Regions from separate parts of the Thalassospira marina genome, predicted to be linked through region 2. Evidence: predicted binding sites of a transcription regulator. Region 2 holds the regulator's gene; each other region holds the start of a gene.

Region 1 (4,239 bases), 1.2 Mb from region 2:
CTTTCGGCCACCTGGATACGTACCCTTGTTGCCGTGCTGATCATGTGGGGGATTGCCGCATTAACCGGGCGTGTCCGGCGCACGATCGTATCGTGCACTGCGCCCAATGTGCGCGGCTGGCTGATGCTGGGTGCCTTTATCGGCCCGGCAATGGGGGTTTGGCTGTCCATGCTGGCGGTGCAAAATGCCAATGTCGGTATTGCCAGCACCCTTATGGCAACGCCGCCGGTTTTGCTGATTGTCTATGAAGGTGTGGTTTTGCGCCGCCCGGTTGGCCTTCAGGCCATTATCGGCACCTGCATGGCCTTTGGCGGGGTGGCCTTGCTGTTTTTGTTTTAACGCTCTTGCCCCAAAAAAAGAACAGCCATACTGCAAAGTACGGCTGTCAGTTAAATGCAGAATATGGAACATAATTTCTGCGGGACACGAGCAAATACCTGAGCGGGGGATAAGGACAGGGAAGTCACATCCCGGTCAGGTGAAAACAGCATATGGGCCGTATAAGGGCGTGTCACCCAAAGTATTGGTTTTGTTTGAATTTGTCAGAATTGTGATCGTCATGCCGGGCAGCCCAGGCCGGAATGACACCTGTTTTTCCCGATTTGGGCGAAGTTTGATTGAAACCAGCGCCATCCTCTGTGAGATTGAAGCATCAGGGGCGGGCAGGGCATTGGCAAATCGCCGTCCAGCGGCTAGGGTGCAGCCCGCCACATAACAGGAAAGGAACCCCGGATGACGCGTGTTACCGTCTCGATCGAAGATGATTTGATGTCGGCTTTCGACGAATTTCTCGACGGGCGCGGCTATACCAACCGGTCCGAAGGGTTCCGCGATCTGATCCGCGAAAAGCTGCAGCAGGAACAGCTTGCCGAAGACCCCAATGGCAGTGGCATTGCCGTTCTGAATTATGTTTATGATCACGAAGAACGCATGCTGGCCAGCCGTCTGATGTCCGCCCAGCACGAACATCATGACCTGACCGTTTCAACGGTGCATTTCCATATCGATCACGATACCTGCCTGGAAATCGTCACCCTGAAAGGCAAGCTTAGCGACATTCGCAAATTCGCCGACCAGATTTTGGCACAGCCCGGTGTTCGTCACGGGCAGCTTTACACCGTGCCCGGTGAATTGCATGTCGAAAGCCACCATCACGGCGATGGTCACGGCCATGCCCATCGTCACGAACATCTGAAAATCACCACCTGATCCCTGCTTAATCCCAATCCAGTCCAGCCCAACCCAACCCAACCCAATCCCTGCGCGTTTTGGCCCAATAAACTCATTTTCCGTTCCCCATCTGGCTGTTGCCTGGTGGGGTATTGGATTCCCGCATTGTTTTGCAGGCAGGGAACCTTCTTTGCTGCCCCGAATTTCGGTTTGATGTTCCCATACGCCCCGCCTGCCTTCCGGCTTTTGGGGCGCGAAATGGCGGCCAAAGCACCGGATTGCTTCATTCTTTTTCAAGGGCCGCTAACCTGCGCTGTATTCTTTTTGTTCCGTCCTTGCAAAATTGGCGTGCGGCAATGAGAACAAACTTGCAACATCTAAAAATATATGAGAGTGTTCGCGCTATGTTCTCAACGCCTCTGTGTCGAGGATCAGGGATTGCTCCCTTTCTTCCGTGCAGGGTACCCAGCGGTGGCGTTCCGCATTTAGGTCCGGGGAACCGCCTGCGTTGCATCTGACCCGGCCCTGTGGAATAAGAGAGTTCGAGCAATGATTCAAACCGCGCTGCATTTGGTGGATAAGGATACAATGGACAAGCAAAAGGCACTCGAAGCCGCCCTTGGACAGATCGAACGGGCATTTGGCAAAGGTTCGATCATGAAACTTGGCCAGCGCGAAAATGCCGTTGATGTTTCTGCAATTTCGACCGGTTCGCTGGGTCTTGATATTGCACTGGGCATTGGCGGTCTGCCGCGCGGCCGTATTATTGAAATTTACGGTCCGGAAAGCTCGGGTAAAACGACTCTCGCCCTGCATACCATCGCGGAAGCCCAGAAAGCTGGCGGGACCTGCGCCTTTGTCGATGCCGAACACGCGCTTGACCCGTCCTATGCCCGTAAGCTGGGTGTCAATATCGACGATCTTCTGATCTCGCAGCCCGATGCGGGCGAACAGGCCCTTGAAATTGCCGATACGCTGGTGCGTTCCGGCGCGATTGACGTTCTGGTCGTTGACTCGGTTGCTGCCCTGGTGCCGCGCGCCGAACTTGAAGGCGAAATGGGCGACACCCATGTCGGTCTTCAGGCCCGTCTGATGAGCCAGGCTTTGCGCAAGCTGACCAGCTCGGTCTCGCGCTCCAACTGCATGGTCATTTTCATCAACCAGATCCGTATGAAAATCGGCGTCATGTTTGGCAGCCCGGAAACCACCACTGGTGGTAACGCGCTTAAATTCTATGCTTCTGTCCGTCTTGATATTCGCCGTATCGGCCAGATCAAGGATCGTGACGAAGTCGTTGGTAACCAGACCCGTGTCAAGGTCGTCAAAAACAAGATGGCCCCGCCGTTCAAACAGGTCGAATTCGACATCATGTATGGCGAAGGCGTCTCCAAGATGGGTGAAATCCTTGATCTTGGTGTGAAGGCCGGTGTTGTTGAAAAATCGGGTTCGTGGTTCTCGTATAATTCCACCCGTGTCGGGCAGGGGCGTGAAAATGCCAAAACCTTCCTGCGCGAAAACCCGGAAATGACCAACGAAATCGAACGCGCCATTCGCGAAAGTGCCGGCCTGATCGCCGAAGGCATGACGAATATGAACGAAGAAGACTACAGCAACGACGATTGATCCATCCAGTCGTTGTCGATAGCAAAGGCGGGCGCTCAGGCGTCCGCCTTTTTGCATTTTCAGGATGTTTCCTGCCGCCCAATTGATTAGCCCGCCCGTCCTTCCATGCAGGCATTGCCCGCTATCGGATTTTATTGCGACGTTGCCTGTTTTCAAGGGGGGCAATCTGCCGCATTCCCGGCAACCCTTGCGCGGCACACCTGCTTAACGGCAGGCTCCCGCTCGCACTGCTCACCAATCAGGGCGCGCAAGGCTCGGCTGTTGCCTTCCGGGTGCGAACCACGCCGCGCAATCCGTCGCCGATCTATTCGATCCGCGCCAGGCACACGCCATCCGCTGCATCGTCACGCAGGTTGGCACGGATGCGATGTTATACGGCGTGATCTGATGGGGTTTGGCAGTTTGGCTGTTTGGCATGGTATCGCGCCCTTTGGCCTGTGGCGCGTCGTACCCTGCCATATTCACGGGCCAGTACGGTGGGGAAGGCGCGGCGATTTTATCCCCAGAAAGGGGAGGTAAGGTGCATGCGTAATTCAGGGCAGCGTATTTGTTATTTTCGGGGGATTGCCGCTTATTCAATAATCGCGCAGGCAAGGCGGTCGCCAGCAGCACCCGAGGGCTGGGACATATAATCATCGGCACCGGCATGAATGACAATGGCTTTGCCGCGCACGCCGTTGGTTTTGTCATCCAGCATCACATTGGTATCGATCACCTGGGTAAACAGTTTGCCCTCGTCATTGACATACTGGTTGGGCATGTCACCGGCATGGGGGCCGTCTTTGGTCAGAAAACCGTGGCTTTTATGGGTGGGGTTAAAATGGCCGCCAGCGGTTTTGAAATTGCTGGCAGTATCGCATTTGCCATTTTCATGAATGTGAAACGCCACCCACTGGCTGGACGGAAGGCCGCTGACCTCGGCCTTGATAACAACGCCACCATCCGTTTCGGTCAAATCGGCGGTGCCGATATTGGTGCCATCGCTATTGTGAAAGGTGGCGGTGGCAGATGTTTCGGCAAAGGCCGGAAATGCAACAAGTGAAACAGCGCCAGCAAACAGCGCTATCAAGGGCACGATTATGGCTCGCATCGGTGTTCTCCTTATTGATTTGTTAACTTAATGAACTGTGCACGCCGATATTTGTTCCCATCGGGTTGTGATTGTTTTTTTGCAGGGCAATACCCGCTGCGGTTTTGCTCCTTCGCGCATAAAAAATCCCCGGCCCGCAAATCGCGGGGCCGGGGACGTGCCAGTCCTTGCCGGGTTCGGGGTCAGGCGACAAGGGCAGGCATATGAGAACGCATTTTGGCCAGATGGGCGGTATCAAGGGGCAGTTGCAAAACAGTGCGCCCGTCATCCTGGCGGGCAATACGCGCGCTCAGGGTTTCGGACAATCCATGGACCGAAAGTTCAACCATATCGCCAGCTTTGGCGGGGATGGCGGG
Region 2 (4,239 bases):
CTCCTGGCGCAACCTTCGGACTATTTGTTGTTTTTTGCCCTGCTGCTGGCGGCAGCCGGGTTATGGCTGAGTCGTCATCATGTTATCGCGTTTTTCTGTTGCCTGATGTTCGCTGCCGCCATTCTGGGCGGTGTGGTTGTGCAGGCGCATCTTTACCGGCTACAGGGCCCAGTCCTGCTCAAACCGGTTTATGTCGAAGATTTGCAGGGCAAAATTCTTTCGGCTGAGCCACGGGATGGTCGCACCCGTTTGATTATGGAACCTGCCCATATTGATGGGCTGGATGATGAACAGGTGCCCGACAGGGTCAGGATATCTGTCCTGGGGGATGTTGTGGCACGTCCTGGTGATGGTTTTGCCGGTAAGGCAAAGCTGTTTCCCTTAAGTGTGCCGGAAACGCCAGGCGACCCGGATTTCGCCCGGAACCTCTATTTCGATGGCATTGGTGCCACGGGTTTCGCCCTTGGACAGAGTTTTCAGATCATCCCGGCCCATGATGCGACGTTGGGTGAGTATTTGTCTGGTCTGGTTGAAAATACACGATTGACGATTATGACGCAGATTAATGCCGGGCTGGAGCCGGTAAAGGCCGGTTTGACCAATGCCATCCTGGTCGGCGAGCGCGGCGGCGTGCCGCCGGATCTGGCAGAGGATTTGCGAAAATCAGGGCTGGCCCATTTGCTGGCAATATCCGGGCTGCATATGGGGCTGTTATGTGGCGTGGTGTTTTTTGTGGTCCGGTTTGGTTTGGCCTTGGTCCCATCCATTGCCTTACGGCACCCCATTAAAAAATGGGCAGCCGTTGCGGGCTTTGTCATTGGGGCATTGTATCTGCTGTTGTCAGGGGCGACGGTACCAACCCAGCGTGCCTTTGTGATGACTGCGATTGTTCTGTTTGCCGTTCTTATGGACCGGCGCGCCATTTCGCTTCGCCTGGTCGCGATTGCCGCCATTACGGTGATGGTGTTGCGGCCTGATGCCATTTTAGGGGCCAGCTTTCAGCTTTCTTTTGCTGCGGTCACCGTGCTGGTGGCGTTTTATCAGGGGCGTGGGGCGCTTTTAATCGCCGGGCAGCGTGATTTGCCGCTGTGGCAGCGGGCAGGGCGCTATCTTTTTGTTTTGCTGGTCACCGGGGTCATGGTGACGGCGGTAACAGCCCCTATTATCGGGTTTCATTTTGGGCGGATTTCGTTTTTGGGTGTGATTTCAAACCTGGTTGCGATTCCCCTGATGGCATTCTGGATTATGCCGTGTGTTGTCGCAGTGCTGGTTTTGCTGCCTTTTGGCCTGCAGGCTGCGGCCCTTGCCGTGCTTTCCCCCGGACTGGATATGTTGATTGGTTTGGCGCACTTTATAGCCGGGCAGGATTGGGGGCTTTGGCATATTGCGCAGCCATCGGCCTTGGCTGTTATTTGTGCTCTGCTGGCATTGTTATGGGTGCTGATCTGGCAGCGCCGCGTGCTATGGCCAATTGCAATTGTGCCAATGGGGGCCGCCGTCATTTTTGTCATTACGGCGAAAACGCCAGATCTGCTCATTGGCGGGGATCAAAAAGATTGGGCATTGGTAAGGGATGACAATGACGGGCTGACATTTAACAGCCGTGCCAGCAGCTTTCACCGCGATATCTGGAATGCACGTTTTGGCACAGGTTTTGATGCCAAAATCAGTGCCGATCAGCGTTGTGAATTTGAAAGGTGCTGGCTTAAAAAGAATGGAAAAGTAATTGTAATTTCAGAAAAAATTTCTGATCCATTTTATCTTTGTCGTCATGCCGACGTGATTGTGACCCTGAAACAGGATTTCCCGAAACATGTGCGCAAATCATGCACCCGATCACCGCTTGTGATTGATGATGATGTTTTGTGGTGGCAGGGTGGTGTTGCCGTTTATCTGGAAAACGGGCAGGCACCAGCGCATTATGAAACGGTACGGCAGACCAGCGGTAATTGGCCCTGGATTGTGATTGGCGGTCGCTGATCTGCCCGAAAGGTGTGGTTAATACTGGCGCAACAGGCCAATAAGCCGGCCCTGGATTTGAACACGTTCAGGCGGCAGGGCGCGGGTTTCGTAACGGGCATTGGCCGGTTCCAGCAACACCTGGCCCAGACCCCGCTTGATACGTTTCAGGGTTGCTTCGCTGTCATCGACAAGGGCAACAACAATGGTGCCGTCATTGGCATGTTCGCAACGCTGGATCAAAACCGTATCGCCATCAAGAATACCGGCTTCGATCATTGAATCGCCCGAAACCTCAAGCGCGTAATGTTCACCCGTGCCCAGAAGGGCCGCAGGCACCTGTACATGGGTGCTTTGGTCACGCAGGGCTTCAATTGGTGTACCTGCTGCAATCCGGCCATAAAGGGGCAGGGAAACGCTTTCCTGAATTTCGGAAAAGGCCGATGGCACCATGGCCGGACGATGGGTTGTTTTCCGCGCCGATGAAATGGGCGTGACCCGTGCGCTGCTGGGCGTTGCCGGTGCTTCATCCTCGTTATTGTCGGGAAGACGCAACACTTCAAGGGCGCGGGCCCGGTGCGCAAGGCGGCGAATGAAGCCGCGTTCTTCAAGGCCGGTAATCAGGCGATGGATGCCCGATTTGGATTTAAGGTTCAACGCTTCCTTCATTTCGTCGAATGAAGGTGAAATACCGTGATCGCGAAGGTGATTGTCGATATAGACCAGCAATTCATATTGCTTGCGCGTCAGCATGGCATTTTCCCAAACCCAAATAAGAACAAATCGAATACATTAATGTTCTACTTTGGTTCTGATCGTCGGTCAAGCGTCTTGCAAGGGGGAAGGACACCAAAAACGTGTCTGTTTTGCACCGAACACTGATCAGGCATGCGCATTGTTGGAATGCCGACAGGAATTTGATCAGCGCATTTCATGATGAATAAACGGCGTTTTGGGGCCAGGAAAATTGCCCGCAATTGTGTTAATCGGCAACGAAAGTGCCTGATTTTCCGCCTTCTTTATAAACGACGCGGATATCCGTAAGCTGCATGGTCTTATCAACGGCCTTGCACATGTCAAAAACTGTCAGCGCCGTAACCGATACTGCCGTCAGGGCTTCCATCTCTACCCCGGTTTTGCCCGATGTTTTGCAGGTAGCGGTGATTTCAACGGCTGGTTCGTTTTCAGCCAGCGTCAGCGTGACCGATACCGAGTCAAGAGGCAGGGGATGGCAAAGGGGAATCAGGTCCGAGGTGCGCTTTGCGCCCATAATGCCCGCCAGTTGCGAAATGGCCAGAACGTCACCTTTTTTATGACCATGGTTTGCAATCAGTTCTGCCGTGGCGGGTTGCATCATCACACGGCCTTTGGCCGTTGCGGTGCGCGTCGTTACGGCTTTGGCTGATACATCAACCATCACGGCGTTACCGCCTTCGTCAAAATGGGTCAGTTTGCTGGTCATTATCGCATCCGGTTTCGGCAGATCAGGGTAGATCAGATCAGGTCAAGAATCGTGGGGTCAGATCGCACAATCCGTCAGGCGGGTTTAGCCAACAGGGTGCGTGTTGCTGCCTCAACGTCATCCTGGCGCATCAGGCTTTCACCAATCAGGAAGCATTTTGCACCAACCTTGCCCATGCGTTCGAGATCGGCCGGGGTGAAAATGCCGCTTTCCGCGACCAGCAAACGATCATCGTCAACCATTGCTGCAAGCTGTTCGGTCGTTGTCAGTGAAACTTCCAAAGTCTTTAGATTTCGGTTGTTTATGCCGATCAGCTTTGATTTCAGTTTAAGCGCGCGCTCAAGTTCCGGTGCGTTATGCACCTCGACCAGAACATCCATACCCAGCTCATGGGCGAGGGATTCCAGCTCTGCTGCCTGACTGTCTTCAAGGGCGGCCATGATCAGTAAGATGCAGTCCGCACCAAGCGCGCGGGCTTCGGTCACCTGATAGGGGTCAATCATGAAATCCTTGCGCAATACTGGCAGGTCAACCGCGGCACGCGCCGCCACCAGATAGGAATCGTCACCCTGAAAATAGGGAATATCGGTAAGAACCGAAAGGCAGCTTGCCCCACCAGCCTGGTAGGCCTGTGCCAGTGCAGGCGGGTTGAAATCAGCCCGGATCAGTCCCTTTGATGGCGATGCCTTTTTGATTTCGGCAATCAGCCCATAGCGGCCAGCGGCAATTGATTTTTCAAGTGACGCGATAAAACCACGCGGAGCAGACTGCGCTGCCGCCGCAGCAGAAAGCTCTGCCAGCGATTTACGGGCTTTGCA
Region 3 (4,239 bases), on a different replicon from region 2:
GGGGTTTGCAGTGTCTGCAAAGGAGATTTCTGGATTTCGCCGGGCCGGATGGCGGCAAAGCCATAGCCAGCGACCAGCCTGGTCGTGGACATGGAAATAGTCGCGGGTTTCCGCGCCCAGGGCGAAATCATCCTGGTTTAAGTGATGCCACCATTCCGGGCATATCCGTTCCGGGCCCTGCAGTTTCAGGATCTTTAGGGGCATGCGGCGCCAGCATATTTCAAGCGGCAGGCCGTTGGCACCGCGCTGAAGAATCTGGATCGGTTCGGGCGGATCAATCAGGCGGATCGGGCGGTTGGGCAGGGGTGTTTCCGGCTGGCGGGCACGGGTTCCCCTGGCTGAGATATGCTTTTTCCCGGCGGCAAGTTCCGGCAAATGGCTGGTATGGTGGGACGGGCGGTAAAGCTGGTCCTTGGGGCCAAGATGGTGGCTGATACGATCAAACAGTTCGTTTAAGGCGATGGTGTCGTTTCCGGCGGGCTGTTGTGCGTCCAGGCTGATTTGGCGAAAGGCGATATTTTCCACCCATGGGGCAAAAATGATGACTTCTTCGATGCCGAAACCGGTATCGACACCGGGCAGTTTTTCACCCAGCAGGCGCAACAGGTGCGGGGCGGACTGGCAGGGGCTGCTGGTGGTGATGGTAACGGTATGGGTATGCCCGTCCACGCGGATGCAACGCAAAATGATCCGCCGTAATCCTTTGTGATCGGACTGCAAATTTTGGCAAAGCGATTGCACCAGTTGCGTGATTGCAGCTTCCAGATTGGCCGCATCGCCCAGTGGTTCGGCGTAATGCTGGCGCAAAAGCCAGGGTTGGCTGGGCAAATGAAAATTCAGATGTTCGGGCAGGCGACCATAAAACTGGTCTAGTTTTTCCAAAACATCTGGCCCCAGACGGGTGGTAAGGGTGGCACGCGGCAGGTCGGCCAGGTCGTGAAGATGATGAATGCCCAGGCGGTGCAAAATTGCCAGTGTGGCAGGCGGCAGGCGCAACCCGGTGACCGGTAATTGCCGTGCCTGTGCATGGTCTGCTGGCAGGGAAAGGATACGTAAAGGCTGGTCCTGCGGAAATTGCGCACAGGCCCAGGCTGCTCCGGCGGTATCGGCCATGCCGGTTTGGCAGGTAAAGCCCATTTGGCGCAAATCCCGTTCGATTTGCGTCATCAGGGTTTCTTCATTGCCAAACAGGTGAATGCCGCCGGTCATTTCCAGCCAGAAACCATTATGTCCCGCAAGGTTTTCGCGGGCATGTGCCCGATCGGCAGCAATCCAGGGGCTGTAACGGTCCAGATGGCGAATGATCCGGGCCTGATAATGTTCATAAAGGGCCGGTTCTTCGGTGATATTGGCAATGTCTGGCAAAATGCTGCGGGCTTCTGCCAGGCGCATGGCAGGCAAAATACCCGATGCACGTGCCTGTGCCGTCAGGCCACAAACAAGCACACCTTTATGGTCATTGCGGGTGACAACAAAGGTCTGGTTGCGGGCTTTGGCAGCACGGCCATTGGTCTGGGGTGCTTGTTTGTCCTTAGGCGTGGACCGGGTATCGCATTCTGGATGTGGGTGTGGATTGTGATTGCGGTGGCAGTCCGTTTTCCAGTGGGGCAGCCACAGATACAAGAAGCGTTGCTTCATCAATATAGACTTTCCAGCTTGCCGGTCGAACCCCGCGTCCCCCGATCAGGCTGAGTTTGCGATAAATGCCGTGGGCAGTGATGTGCCAGCGTGACCATGCCGGAGACGGGGCAATTTTTTGCCCGGCCCGGTGGTGGCGCAGCACAATCAGGCGGCAGGAACCTGCCTCGCAGGCCAGTTGCAGGCGGCGTGCGGTGGTCAGGTCATAGTCTGTTGTTTCGAGTATGATATTGCCAACCTGCCCGGATTTTGCGGCTTCTTCGCATGTCCAAAGGGCAGTTTGTTGCTGGTCAATATTCATCATCACCAGATCAGGATGATGCGTATGGCGGGCCGTGGAGGTATCCTTGTGGGAGGATGCAAACAGTGCCGGGGCATAAACCTGCCCCTGATCCAGGGCCTTGCGTTGTTGGACCCACAAAATGGTAGCCGGTTTGGGACTGGCCCCGTTTGTGCTGTTTGCGGCCCATGCCATGTTATTCTGGCTTGGTGCTGTTTTGCCGTGGCCGGTTTTCATATCGGCCGTCAGGCTGGCGATATGCCAGGCAAGGGCAGATGCAGCGCTGTCGTGATGTTCCGTCATGATTTCATGCAGGCCGGTTGGCATAAGACCGCCTGCCGAGAAATATGTGGTCAGGTCGATATCGCCAAAGGCACGGGTAATCAGGGCCGGGCGCCCGCCATGAACGCAGGCGGCACTGCCTTGCCATTGCCTTTCCGCCCGAAGAAGGGCTGCGCGTGCCTGTTGCAACCTGCTGTTCATGGGAATGTGCCTGGTTAATGTTCCTATTTTGTTCTGATTTATGTAATGACGGGGCGCTGAGAGTCAAGATCAAAGCAGGTGAAAGAAAAACATGCCTGATTTTCCCGTCGCATCAGGGGGTTGGCGAGGAAGGGGTTAAGTTTTAGCTTTCAGGGGCGGTGTTGTAAGGTGGTTTTGAAAGATGATCACGGCGAATCCTGATTGAGGCCCAATGAACGCGGATGCTGTTTCGCAATGCCTGGTCACGGGCCCTGGAGCAAGGATTACGGGGTAATGAAACCCAGTTTGATGGCGGTTACCACGGCCTGTTCACGGGTGCGGGCCCCCAGTTTTTGCCGGCAGTTTCGCATATGCATTTCAACCGTGACACGGGTAATGCCCATACGATCGGCGATGGCATCATTGCGCATTCCCTTGCACAGCCATAACAGGCATTCGCGTTCACGCGGGCTGAGTTCGGGATAATGCGTGATTTTGTGGGGTGCCAGATGAACGTCTGTGCGGGTTAGTTGCGGGTCAAGTTCCTGGCAGCGTTGATGCACGGCATGGGCTGCCATAACCAGGGCGTTTTCCTTATCATCATAGAATTGGGAAAACTCCTGCTTCTGCATGGTATTTGCAATGTTAAAGCCGCTAATTTGCGGAACAGAGGGTGCCATTGTCGGGATGACAAACCCGGTGCTTGAACCTGTTTCGGCAAATTCGTTAAGCATCTGTCTGGCAGGAGCAGATAGGGAAACTGGAAGATTGACAGAATTGGTGTCAAATCTGGTGGGGGAAAAATAGGCACGGCCAACATCAATGAACGGGTCGAGGTTGGCATAGTTATTGTCGAGATAATAGCTCATCCACCAGTCGGGAAGGGTGGTTAGAAAGACGATACTGCCATCCTGTCTTTCGTGGGTATAGGTGATTTGATTGCCCCCATACTTTCTGAAAAACACCAGCCCGACCTGCCATGCGTCTGGAACGGTTTGTGCGGTGTCCAGTGCATTTAACAGATCAAACAGATCGTGATTCGGGTTCAAGAACATCCTTGCCCATTGTCAGTCTGGTGAAAATAAAAACCTGTGGTTTTTCATAAGTCATGGATTTTACCTTTATAAGGTAAAATATGCCCGGTTGTCAGCAAAAAGGCAGATAAATTCACGCTGGGTTTAGGGGGCGGACCATAAGGAAGGGGGTGTTCAGGGCGTAATGAAACCCTGTTTGATGGCGGTCACCACGGCCTGTTCACGGGTGCGTGCGCCCAGTTTTTGCCGGCAGTTTCGCAAATGCATTTCAACCGTGACACGGGTAATGCCCATACGTTCGGCAATGGCATCATTGCGCAGCCCTTTGCACAGCCATAACAGACATTCGCGTTCGCGCGGGCTGAGGTCGGGATAATGTGTGATTTTCGCTCGGACCAGGTGAACGTCTGTCTGGATAAACTGATGATCAAGTTCCTGACAGCGCTGTTGCAAGGCATGGGCCGCCAGGATCAGGGTGGTTTCCTTGCCACGATAGAATTTTGAAAATTCTTCCGTATCCATTGTGTTGGAAATGGCCAGGGCGCTTAATTGCTGCGGCATGGGCGTCATTCCCGGAATGACCAGCCCGGCAGTCGATTCCGTTTCACCAAATTCATTAAGTAGTTGCCTGGCCTTGGGCGAAAGGGTGACGGGGAAATTGGTGAAGGGCGTTTCAAATTTTCTGGGGGTAATATAGGCCCGGGCAATATCGATCAGCGGATCGCAACTGCCATAATTGTTGTCCAGATAATGGCTCATCCACCAGTCGGGCAGGGTGGTCAGAAAAACAACGCTGCCATCCAGTCTTTCAAAGCCATAGGTGAG

Evidence for each region. Region 2 encodes LexA, which represses DNA repair genes until DNA is damaged. Its sites were predicted from a motif close to ATGTTCTANTTTGGTTC; they were not measured.
Region 1: a site for LexA is predicted at 1,531-1,547, ahead of recA (recombinase RecA). Genes of this name have one in related genera too.
Region 3: a site for LexA is predicted at 2,419-2,435, ahead of CSC3H3_RS20975 (ImuA family protein). Genes of this name have one in related genera too.

The regions. Positions count from the first base shown of each region.
Region 1 is NZ_CP024199.1:980,876-985,114, forward strand. Features, by position in the region: gene CSC3H3_RS04375 (DMT family transporter) at 1-339, shown strand, start outside; gene nikR (nickel-responsive transcriptional regulator NikR) at 733-1,209, shown strand; gene recA (recombinase RecA) at 1,720-2,793, shown strand; gene CSC3H3_RS04390 (superoxide dismutase family protein) at 3,365-3,883, opposite strand; gene CSC3H3_RS04395 (methyl-accepting chemotaxis protein) at 4,066-4,239, opposite strand, start outside.
Region 2 is NZ_CP024199.1:2,210,054-2,214,292, reverse strand. Features, by position in the region: gene CSC3H3_RS10130 (ComEC/Rec2 family competence protein) at 1-1,980, shown strand, start outside; gene lexA (transcriptional repressor LexA) at 1,999-2,712, opposite strand; gene moaC (cyclic pyranopterin monophosphate synthase MoaC) at 2,942-3,421, opposite strand; gene trpC (indole-3-glycerol phosphate synthase TrpC) at 3,496-4,239, opposite strand, start outside.
Region 3 is NZ_CP024200.1:103,569-107,807, reverse strand. Features, by position in the region: gene CSC3H3_RS20980 (Y-family DNA polymerase) at 1-1,638, opposite strand, end outside; gene CSC3H3_RS20975 (ImuA family protein) at 1,532-2,401, opposite strand; gene CSC3H3_RS20970 (helix-turn-helix transcriptional regulator) at 2,665-3,429, opposite strand; gene CSC3H3_RS20965 (helix-turn-helix transcriptional regulator) at 3,589-4,239, opposite strand, start outside.